Regions from separate parts of the Nonomuraea sp. NPDC049141 genome, predicted to be linked through region 1. Evidence: riboswitches for the same ligand, from Rfam matches in the RefSeq annotation. Region 1 holds a riboswitch; each other region holds the start of a gene.
What was found. Region 1 has a riboswitch for cobalamin ahead of cobN (cobaltochelatase subunit CobN). Riboswitches for the same ligand answer to the same signal wherever they lie in the genome.
Positions count from the first base shown of each region.

Region 1 (3,270 bases):
TTGGCCTGCGTACCCTCGCCCGGGTCGTTCACCAGGAACGGGTACACGAGCGGCAGATCACCCAGCGCCGCGTCCGTGCCGCACGAGGCGGACATGCCGGCCGACTTGCCCGGCAGCCACTCCAGGTTGCCGTGCTTGCCCACGTGCACCATCGCGTGCGCGCCGAACTCCTTCGACAGCCAGCGGTACGCGGCCAGGTAGTGGTGGCTGGGCGGCAGGTCGGGGTCGTGGTAGATGGCGATCGGGTTCTCGCCGAATCCGCGCGGCGGTTGCACCATCACCACCACGTTGCCCGCCCGCAGCGCGGCCAGCACGATGTCGCCCTCGTGCACGAACAGCTCGCCCGGTGGCGGGCCCCAATGGCGTTCCATGTCCGCGCGCAGGTCGCCGGGCAGCGTGCGGTACCACTGCCCGTAGGACTCCGCGGAGATGCGCACGGGGTTGCCCGCGAGATGCTCCTCGGTCAGCCAGTCCTGGTCCTGGCCGCCCGCGGCGATCAGCGCGTGGATCAGCGCGTCGCCGTCCTGCTCGGCCACGCCGGGAAAGCCGTCCCCCAGGTCGTAGCCCGCCTCGGCGAGTCTGGCGAGCAGTCGCACCGTGCTGGCGGGGGTGTCCAGGCCGACCGCGTTGCCGACCCTGGAGTGCTTGGTCGGGTACGCCGACAGCATCACGACCAGGCGGCGCCCGGCGGGCGGGGTGTGCCTGAGCAGACCGTGCCGTACGGCGAGACCGGCGACCCGGGCGGCCCGCTCGGCGTCGGCGACGTAGACCGTCAGCCCGTCCTCGTCGATCTCCTTGAACGAGAACGGCACCGTGATGATCCGCCCGTCGAACTCCGGGATCGCCACCTGGGAGGCGGCGTCGAGCGGAGACAGACCGTCGTCGTTCTCCTCCCACGCCTGCCTGCTGGTCGTCAGGCAGAGCCCCTGCAGGATCGGCACGTCCAGCTCGGCCAGCGCGCCCACGTCCCACGCCTCGTCGTCGCCGCCGGCGCCCGCGGTGGCCGGGCGGGAGCCGCCCGCGGCCAGTACGGTCACCACCAGCGCGTCGGCGGTACGCAGGAGGTCGAGCAGACCGGCCTCCGCGGTGCGGAGTGAGGAGCAGAAGATGGGCAGCGCCCGGCCGCCCTTGTCCTCGACCGCCTGGCAGAGGGTCTCGACGAACGCGGTGTTGCCCGCCACGTGATGCGCCCGGTAGTAGAGCACGCCGACCACCGGCCCGCTCTCGCTCCGCGCGGTGCGCTCCAGGCGGCCCCAGGTGGGCGTGGGCTCGGGCCGGGCGAACCCGCGGCCGGTCAGCAGAACGGTGTCGGACAGGAAGGCGTGCAGTTCGGTGAGGTTGGCGGGCCCGCCGTGCGCCAGGTACGCGTGCGCCTCCGCGCAGACGCCACCGCTGACCGTGGACAGCTCCATCAGCTCGGCGTCTGGGGCCTGCTCGCCACCGAGCACCACCACCGGGCGCGGTCCCGCCAGCAGGTGGTCCAGCCCTTCCTCCCAGGCCCGGCGCCCGCCCAGCAGTCGTACCACGACCAGGTCGACACCCTCCAGCAGGGCGGGCAGGTCCTCGGCCGCCAGCCTGGCGGGGTTGCCCAGGCGGTAGGCGGCGCCGCCGGCACGAGCGCTCAGCAGGTCGGTGTCGGAAGTCGAGAGCAGCAGGACGGTATGGCTGTCGCCGAGCACGGCGTAGTCCTCCCTCGGGGTCCTCGCCCCAGTAGCGGGTGTCACGACGGCAGGAGTCTCCTGGCTCCCGGATCAGCGCTCGCCCCGGCCTTCCCATCCGTCGCCGGACAGTGGCCTTCGTGGGGTTCGCTCCCCGGTCACAGTGGCGGGACCGCGCCGGTTTCGCACCGGCTTCCTCCCTTTGCCATCGCCTCCCGATCAGACCACGGCAGGGGCGACCACCGCAAGAAACTGGCGTTACCATCCTCTTCGTGTCCATAGCCGACTTTTCCGGACGTGTGCGCCCCGACGCCTGTCCGGGGGCGCTACAGGTGCACGAGGCCGCCGACGGCCCGCTTGCTCGGGTCCGCCTGCCCGGCGGCGCGGTGTCGGCCGCCCAGCTTCGCGAGCTGGCCGCCTGCGCCACCGACCTGGGCTCCGGGGTGATCGAGCTGACGTCCCGGGCGAACGTCCAGGTGCGCGGCCTGCGCTCGGCCACCGCCTTCGCCGAGCGGATGGCCTTTGTTGGGTTGCTGCCGTCGGCCGCGCACGAGCGGGTACGCAACATCGTCGCCTCGCCCCTGAGCGGACGCGGACCCGCGGGCCTGCTCGACACGCAGCCGCTGGTGGAGGCGCTGGACCAGGCGCTGTGCGCGTGTCTCCGGCTGGCCGGGCTGCCGGGACGGTTCCTGCTCGCGCTGGACGACGGGAGTGGCGACGTGGTGGGGCTCGGCGCGGACGTCACGTTCGTTGGGGGCACCGGCCGGCTGCTTCTGGCGGGGAGGGACTCCGGGCTCTCCTTGCGTGGGGAGGCGGCCGTGTCCTACATGATCGCCGCAGCCGAGGCGTTCCTCGACGAACGGGAGAGCGCCTCCGCGCTTGATACCGAGGTCCGGCAGGAGAGCGCCTCCGTGCGCGATGGTGAAGCCCAGCGTGACCGCACCGCGTGGCGGATCGGGGAGCTGGAAGACGGCGCCGCCAGGATCGCCGCCCGGCTGGGCGGCGTCGCGGTCGACAGCCCGCCGTTCGCTCCGGAGACACGGGGTGCGGGGCTCACCGAGCAGCGGGACGGGCGCGTGGCGCTGGAGGCGGTGGTTCCGCTCGGCCGGTTGACCGCCGCCCAGGCCCGCGCGATCGCCGCCGCCGCCGAATCCGGCGTCGCCGTGCGGCTGACGCCGTGGCGGACCGTGGTGCTCCTCGATCTGCCGCCATCCCACGCCGACCACGTGGCGCGGGCACTCGACGCCGCCGGGCTGGTGACCGATCCGGCGTCGCCCTGGGTGGGCGTGACCGCCTGTACCGGCCGCCCCGGCTGTGCGAAGGCGCTGGCCGACGTACGGGAGGACGCGCGGCGCTGGGTGGCGGACCGCGATGGCCCCACGGCCATGCCCGTGCACTGGGCCGGTTGTGAGCGGCGTTGCGGGCTGCCCCGGGGGCCGGTCATCCAAATGGTCGCCACAGCCGACGGATACGTCGCCGCAACCGACGGGCACGTCACCACAACCGACTGATACGCCGCCACAACCGACGGAGACCAGGAAAGGCAGCAGTGACCGACTACATCCGTGACGGCGCCGAGATCTACCGGCGGTCGTTCGCCACCATCCGTGCC
Region 1 is NZ_JBEZDR010000003.1:368,533-371,802, reverse strand. It holds gene cobN (cobaltochelatase subunit CobN) at 1-1,679, opposite strand, end outside; cobalamin riboswitch at 1,710-1,917, opposite strand; gene cobG (precorrin-3B synthase) at 1,931-3,169, shown strand; gene AB0B91_RS10350 (precorrin-8X methylmutase) at 3,208-3,270, shown strand, end outside.

Region 2 (3,270 bases), on a different contig from region 1:
CCTTGGGATGATGGCCTGCGCGACAGGGTGTGGCACGGAGAGCAACCTCGGAAGCAGCGCCGTCAGCGCGGCCCGCATGCTGGGCCGGTTCGCGATCGTTCCCGGTGGCGGACGCTGGGCCCGCGTCGCCCGGGCCCTCGTCGAGGCCGCCCGCGGGGAGGGTTTCCCGGTCTCCGGCACCCCGCCCGCCACCAGGATCACCGTCACAGGGCTGCCCGCGCTGGCCGCGACCGAGCTCAACAACGGGCTGTCCCTGCTCGACACCGCCACGCCGCTGGCCAGGCTCACCGGCCAGATCGAGGTCGTGGTGGTGCCCGCCAACTCCAAGTTCGCCACCTTCGACCAGTTCGGCGCGCACCTGCTCGCCCACCCCGACCGTACGCCGCTGACGGGCGGGCCGCAGGGCGAGCCCGACCACCTGCTGTTCGGGCTGATCGCCAAGGGGCTCGGCGCCGACACCCGGCAGGTCGACTACACCGGCTTCCCCGGCAGCGCGGAGGCCACGTCGGCGCTTCTCGGCGGCAAGGCCGCGGCGGCGACCGGCACGCTCGCGGACTGGCGCAAGGCCATCGACAAGGGCTGGGTCCGGGTGCTCGCCGTCTCCAGCGCGCGCCGGGTGGACGGTGTCGAGGCGCCGAGCCTGCTGGAGTGCGGGGTGCGGCTCGACTTCGCCGACTGGTGCGCGGCGGTCGGGCCCGAGGGGATGACCGAGGACAGGAAGGACTTCGCCATCCGGCTCTGCGACGAGGTCACGGAGTCCGCCACCTGGCGGGCGGCCTGCCGCACGGAGGGCTGGACCTCGATCCCGCTCAGCGGCGACGACTTCGAACAGTGGCTCGCCTCGGAGATCGGCAGGACCAGGGCCGTGCTCCGCGATCTCGGCATGCTCGACACGGCTGACACAACATGCTGGGGTAGTTGCGAGAAGGGCCACTAGATGTAGGATCCTGGTCGTCGCTGGTTCGCCCCTCGGGGCGGAGTAAAAGGGAACCTGGTGCGATTCCGGGGCTGCCCCGCAGCGGTGAGCGGGAACGACCGCCGTCACGAGCACTGGAGAGATCCGGGAAGCGACGGCCAGTAGGAGGCCGGCCCAGTAGTGGGCAGGACCACGCCCGCGAGCCCGAAGACCTGCCGGTGACGTTGGGGGAGCCACCCGGCTCCGCCCATCGAAGTGTCCAGGGCCTCGAGGGAGGGCCGGGGGCGTCGCGGCCGAGAACTCCAGCGCCGCCGTGCTCTCGCGCGCCCTCACGAGGATGAGCTCGCGAGGAGAGAGCACGTGACGCAGACCATTGTCGATCCGCGGTCGGCCACCGCCGACCGGCGGCTGGCCATCGAGGAGGCCGCCGCCCGGGTGATCACCGACCCGGCGAACTCCCGGGTCGCCGCCCGGCTCCTGGCCGAGGAGATCGCCGACGAGGCGGCCGGGCACGGCGTGCGGACCTTCTCCGAGTCCATCGCCGCCACCCACGCCGCGGGGCTGATCCAGGACTCGCTCGCCGCGTTCGTCGGCGCCAACGCCGCCGAGCTCGACGCGCTCGTCTCCGGCGAGGCGGACGAGCGCTTCGAGTACTTCGGCCTGCGTACGGTCTACGACCGCTACCTGCTGCGTCACCCGGAGTCGCGGGCGGTGCTCGAACGGCCCCAGCACTTCCTGCTGCGCGTGGCCTGCGGGCTGTCGGAGACGGTCGCCGAGGCCGCCGAGCTCTACGCCCTCATGTCCACGCTGTCGTACCTGCCGAGCTCGCCGACGCTGTTCAACTCGGGTTCGCGCCGGCCGCAGCTGTCGTCGTGCTTCCTGCTCGACTCGCCGCGCGACGAGCTGGAGTCGATCTACGACCGCTACGGGCAGGTGGCCAGGCTGTCGAAGTACGCCGGAGGCATCGGCATCGCCTGGACCCGGGTGCGCTCGCGCGGATCCCTCATCAGGGGGACCAACGGGCATTCCAACGGCATCGTGCCCTGGCTGCGCACGCTCGACTCCTCCGTCGCCGCGGTCAACCAGGGCGGCCGTCGCAAGGGTGCGGCCTGCGTCTACCTGGAGACCTGGCACGCCGATGTCGAGGAGTTCCTGGAGCTCCGCGACAACACGGGCGAGGACGCCCGCCGTACGCACAACCTGAACCTGGCCAACTGGGTGCCGGACGAGTTCATGCGCCGGGTGGAGGCCGACGAGGTCTGGTCGCTGTTCGACCCCAAGGAGGTCCCCGACCTCACCGACCTGTACGGCGAGGCGTTCACCCGCGCCTACCGCGTCTACGAGGCCGAGGGCCGCTACACCCGGCAGTTGCCCGCCCGGACCCTGTACGGGCGGATGATGCGTACCCTCGCCCAGACCGGCAACGGCTGGATGACGTTCAAGGACGCCGCCAACCGCACCTCCAACCAGACGGCCAGGCCCGAGAACGTCATCCACCTGTCCAACCTGTGCACCGAGATCCTCGAGGTCACCAGCGACGGCGAGACGGCGGTCTGCAACCTGGGCTCGATCAACCTCGCCGCCCACCTGGTCGACGGCGGCGTCGACTGGGACCGGCTGCGCCAGACCGTCCGTACGGCCGTGCGCTTCCTGGACCGGACCATCGACCTGGGCTTCTACCCGACGCCCGAGGCCGAGGCGGCCAACAAGCGCTGGCGGCCGATCGGGCTCGGCGTGATGGGCCTGGCCGACGTGTTCTTCGCGCTCAGGCTGCCGTTCGACTCGCCCGAGGCGCTGGGTCTGTCCACGCGCGTCGCCGAGGAGATCGCCCTGGCCGCCTACGACACCTCCGCCGACCTGGCCGTCGAGCGCGGCCGGCACCCGTCGTACGCCGACACCAGGGCGGCGGGCGGCGTCCTGCACCCCGACCACTACGGCGCCGCCGGGTCGCCGCGCTGGGACGCGCTGCGCGCGAAGATCGCCACGACCGGGCTGCGCAACTCGCTGATGGTCGCCATCGCGCCGACCGCGACGATCGCCTCCATCGCCGGTTGCTACGAGTGCATCGAGCCGCAGGTGTCCAACGTGTTCAAGCGCGAGACGCTGTCGGGTGAGTTCCTCCAGGTCAACCGCTATCTGGTGGCCGATCTGCAGGCCCGTGGGCTGTGGACGCAGCGGATGCGCGACGACCTCAAGCGGGCGGACGGCTCGATCCAGGACATCCCCGGCATCCCCGACGACCTCAAGGTTCTGTACCGCACGGCCTGGGAGCTGCCGCAGAAGGCGCTCATCGACCTGGCCGGGGCCCGGCAGCCGTACATCGACCAGTCGCAGTCGCTCAACCTGTTCATGGC
Region 2 is NZ_JBEZDR010000009.1:252-3,521, forward strand. It holds gene AB0B91_RS26785 (tripartite tricarboxylate transporter substrate-binding protein) at 1-937, shown strand, start outside; cobalamin riboswitch at 942-1,151, shown strand; gene AB0B91_RS26790 (ribonucleoside-diphosphate reductase subunit alpha) at 1,277-3,270, shown strand, end outside.
Region 2: linked by a shared signal. The riboswitch ahead of AB0B91_RS26790 (ribonucleoside-diphosphate reductase subunit alpha) and the one ahead of cobN (cobaltochelatase subunit CobN) in region 1 are both predicted to bind cobalamin.

Region 3 (3,270 bases), 300 kb from region 1:
CGACCTGATTGCCTCGTTCGGCCGCCTGGACGTCGTCCACTCGAACGCGGCCGCGCTCGGCCCCGGCACCTACGGCCGCGACCAGGACCTCGAGTCGCTCGACGTGGAGGTCTGGGACCGCACGATGGCGGTGAACCTGCGCGGCGCCCTGCTCATGGTCAAGCACGCGGCCCCCGTGATGGCCGACGGTGGCGCCTTCGTCCTCACCTCGTCGGTCTCGGGCCTGCTGGGCGACGTGGCGCACGTCGCCTACGGCACCTCCAAGGCGGCGCTGACCGGTTTCGTGCGCTACGTGGCCACCAAGTACGGCTCGCGCGGCATTCGCTGCAACGCCGTCGCCCCCGCCCTGGTCCTGACCGACGTGGCCGCGCAGGCCCTCGGCCGGGACCGGCTGGCCGACAAGGCGGCCGAGCGCCTGCTGCCCTGGGCCTGCACCCCGGAGGACGTGGCCGACCTCGTCGCCTTCCTCGCCTCGGGCGAGTCGCGGTGCATCACGGGACAGACCATCGTCATCGACTCCGGCACCCTCGCCCACCGCCCCGAGCATGCCCTGCGCCAATGGCGCGACGCCGCTGAATGACTCTAGGGTTCTTCAAGCGGATCAAAGGGGGATGTATGGAACCGGTGTCGGTCGGGTTGATCGGAGCGGGGCCGTGGGCGGAGCGCGCTCACGCGCCGATGCTGGTCAAGAGCCCGTATCTCCGTTTCGCCGGGGTATGGGCGCGCCGTCCGGAGGCCGCCGCCGGGCTGGGGGCGCCGGTGTTCGAGCGGATCGAGGAGCTGTTCGACGCGTGCGAGGCCGTGGCGTTCTGCGTGCCGCCGGGCGTACAGGCCGAGTTGGGGGTGCGCGCGGCGCGGGCCGGGAAGGCGCTGCTGCTGGAGAAGCCGCTCGCCGACTCACTGGAGAACGCGCGGCGCCTCGCGGACGCCGTGCGCGAGGCCGGGGTGGCCTCGCAGCTCGTCCTCACCATGCGCTACACCACGCAGGTCAGAGAGTTTCTGGCACGCTGCGCCGGCATCGAGGCGTTCGGCGGCCACGCCGCGAACATCTCCAACGTCCTGCTGGGCGGCCACCCCTTCGGCACCCCGTGGCGGCTCCAGCGCGGCGCGCTCCTGGACGTCGGGCCGCACGTGATCGACCTGCTCGACGCCGCGCTCGGCCCGGTGACCGGCGTACGCGCGCACGGGAACCCGCTCGGCTGGACCGGCCTGCTGCTCGACCACGAGGGCGGCGCGGTCAGCGAGGCGTCGCTGAGCATGGCCGCCGCCGGCGACCTGCCGCCGTCGAGCATCGCGGTGTACGGCAGAACGGGCAACGCGGTGCTGCTGCCCGGCGACGACGATCCGTTCGCGACCATCGCCGAGGAGTTCGCGCGGACCGTACGCCAGGGCGGCGGACACCCGCTGGACGCGGCCCACGGTCTCCGGCTGCAGCGGATCATCGCCGAGGCGGAGACCCAGTTGGCCACCCCTTGACTTAGCGTCCATCCGGAGCATTGATAGCGTCTGTCCGACGCGCAGAGTTGCAGCGAAGTCCGGTGCGAGTCCGGCGCTGTCCCGCAACTGTCATAGCCAGGTCGCCTGCCTCCGCGCTGACGTCATCAACCCTCGTGGAAAAGGGTGATCCGTCGCTCTCAGCGGGTCTCTCGGTTCCGACAGTGTGAAAGGACTTCTCGTGAGGCCCGTACGCACGGCCTTCGCGGGCGCGCTGCTGGGAACGCTCGTTCTGACCGGATGCGGCCAGAACAGCACTACCACCACCCCGTCACCCGCGAGCTCAACCGGCTCGACCGGCTCCACCGCCTACCCCGTAACGGTCGAGGCGGCCAACGGCAAGGTCACCATCGCCAAGAAGCCGGAGCGGATCGTCTCGCTCTCCGCCAGCCACACCGAGACGCTCTTCGCCATCGGCGCGGGCCCCCAGGTCATCGCGGTGGACGACCAGTCCAACTACCCGGCCGGCGTCCCCAAGACCGACCTGTCCGGCTTCAAGCCGAACGTCGAGGCCATCGTCGCCCAGAAGCCCGACCTGGTCGTCGTCTCCAACGACATCGACAAGGTGGTCGCCGAGCTGGGCAAGCTGAACGTGCCGGTCCTCCTGGAACCGGCCGCCACCAAGCTCGACGAGGCGTACGACGAGATCACCGACCTCGGCGCCGCCACCGGCAACACCGACAAGGCCGGACAAGTCGTGACAGGCATGAAGACGGCCCTGGACAAGCTCGCGGCGAACGCCCCCAAGGACAAAAAGCTCACCTACTACCACGAACTCGACCAGACCCCCTACGCGGCGACGTCGAGCACGTTCATCGGGCAGATTTACGGGATGTTCGGCCTCACCAACATCGCCGACAAGGCGCCGGACCCGGCGGGCGGTTATCCCAAGCTGTCGGCGGAGTTCGTCGCCCAGGCCGACCCCGACCTGATCTTCCTGGCGGACGTGAAGTGCTGCCAGCAGAGCAAGGACACGCTGGCCAAGCGGCCCGGCTGGAAGGGACTGTCGGCCATCAAGAGCGACCAGGTGATCCAGCTCGACGACGACCTCGCCTCGCGCTGGGGCCCGCGGGTCGTCGACCTGGCCCAGTCCATCAGTGACGCGGTCGCCAAGGCGGCCACCCGCTAGTGAGGTCCAGCCTGATGTGGACGGTGGGTGCGCTGGGCGTGCTCGCCGTCTCCATGGTGGCCGGGCTGCTCGGCGGGGCCGCCGACATCTCGCCGTGGCAGGTGGTGCTCCAGGCGGTCGACTGGCTGCCGTACGTGCACGTGGACTCGGGGCTGGCGCCCGTGGAACAGGGGCTGCTGTTCGAGCTGCGGCTGCCCAGAGTGCTGGTGGCGGCCGTGGTCGGCGGGCTGCTGGCCATCGCGGGGGCCGGCTACCAGGGGGTGTTCCGCAACCCGCTGGCCGACCCGTACCTGCTCGGCGCCGCCGCCGGCGCCGGGCTGACCACCACCGTGGTCATCGTGCTCGTGCCGACCCCCGTGGTCGGCATTCCGGTGGCCGCCTTCGTGGGGGCCGTGGGCGGGGTGTTCCTGGCGTACGTGCTCGGGAACACCGCCGGGCGCGCGGGCGGCACCGCCACGCTGGTGCTCGCCGGGGTGGCCGTCACCTCGTTCCTGACCGCGATCCAGACGTTCATCCAGCAGTTCAAGGTCGAGGAGCTGCAGCGCATCTACTCGTGGATCCTGGGCGACGTGGGCGGCGGGTGGGACCAGTTCTGGCTGGTGCTGCCGTACGCCGTCGTCTCTTCGGTGCTGCTGCTCGCGCACGGG
Region 3 is NZ_JBEZDR010000003.1:668,753-672,022, forward strand. It holds gene AB0B91_RS11510 (SDR family NAD(P)-dependent oxidoreductase) at 1-580, shown strand, start outside; gene AB0B91_RS11515 (Gfo/Idh/MocA family oxidoreductase) at 616-1,476, shown strand; cobalamin riboswitch at 1,484-1,604, shown strand; gene AB0B91_RS11520 (ABC transporter substrate-binding protein) at 1,676-2,623, shown strand; gene AB0B91_RS11525 (iron ABC transporter permease) at 2,638-3,270, shown strand, end outside.
Region 3: linked by a shared signal. The riboswitch ahead of AB0B91_RS11520 (ABC transporter substrate-binding protein) and the one ahead of cobN (cobaltochelatase subunit CobN) in region 1 are both predicted to bind cobalamin.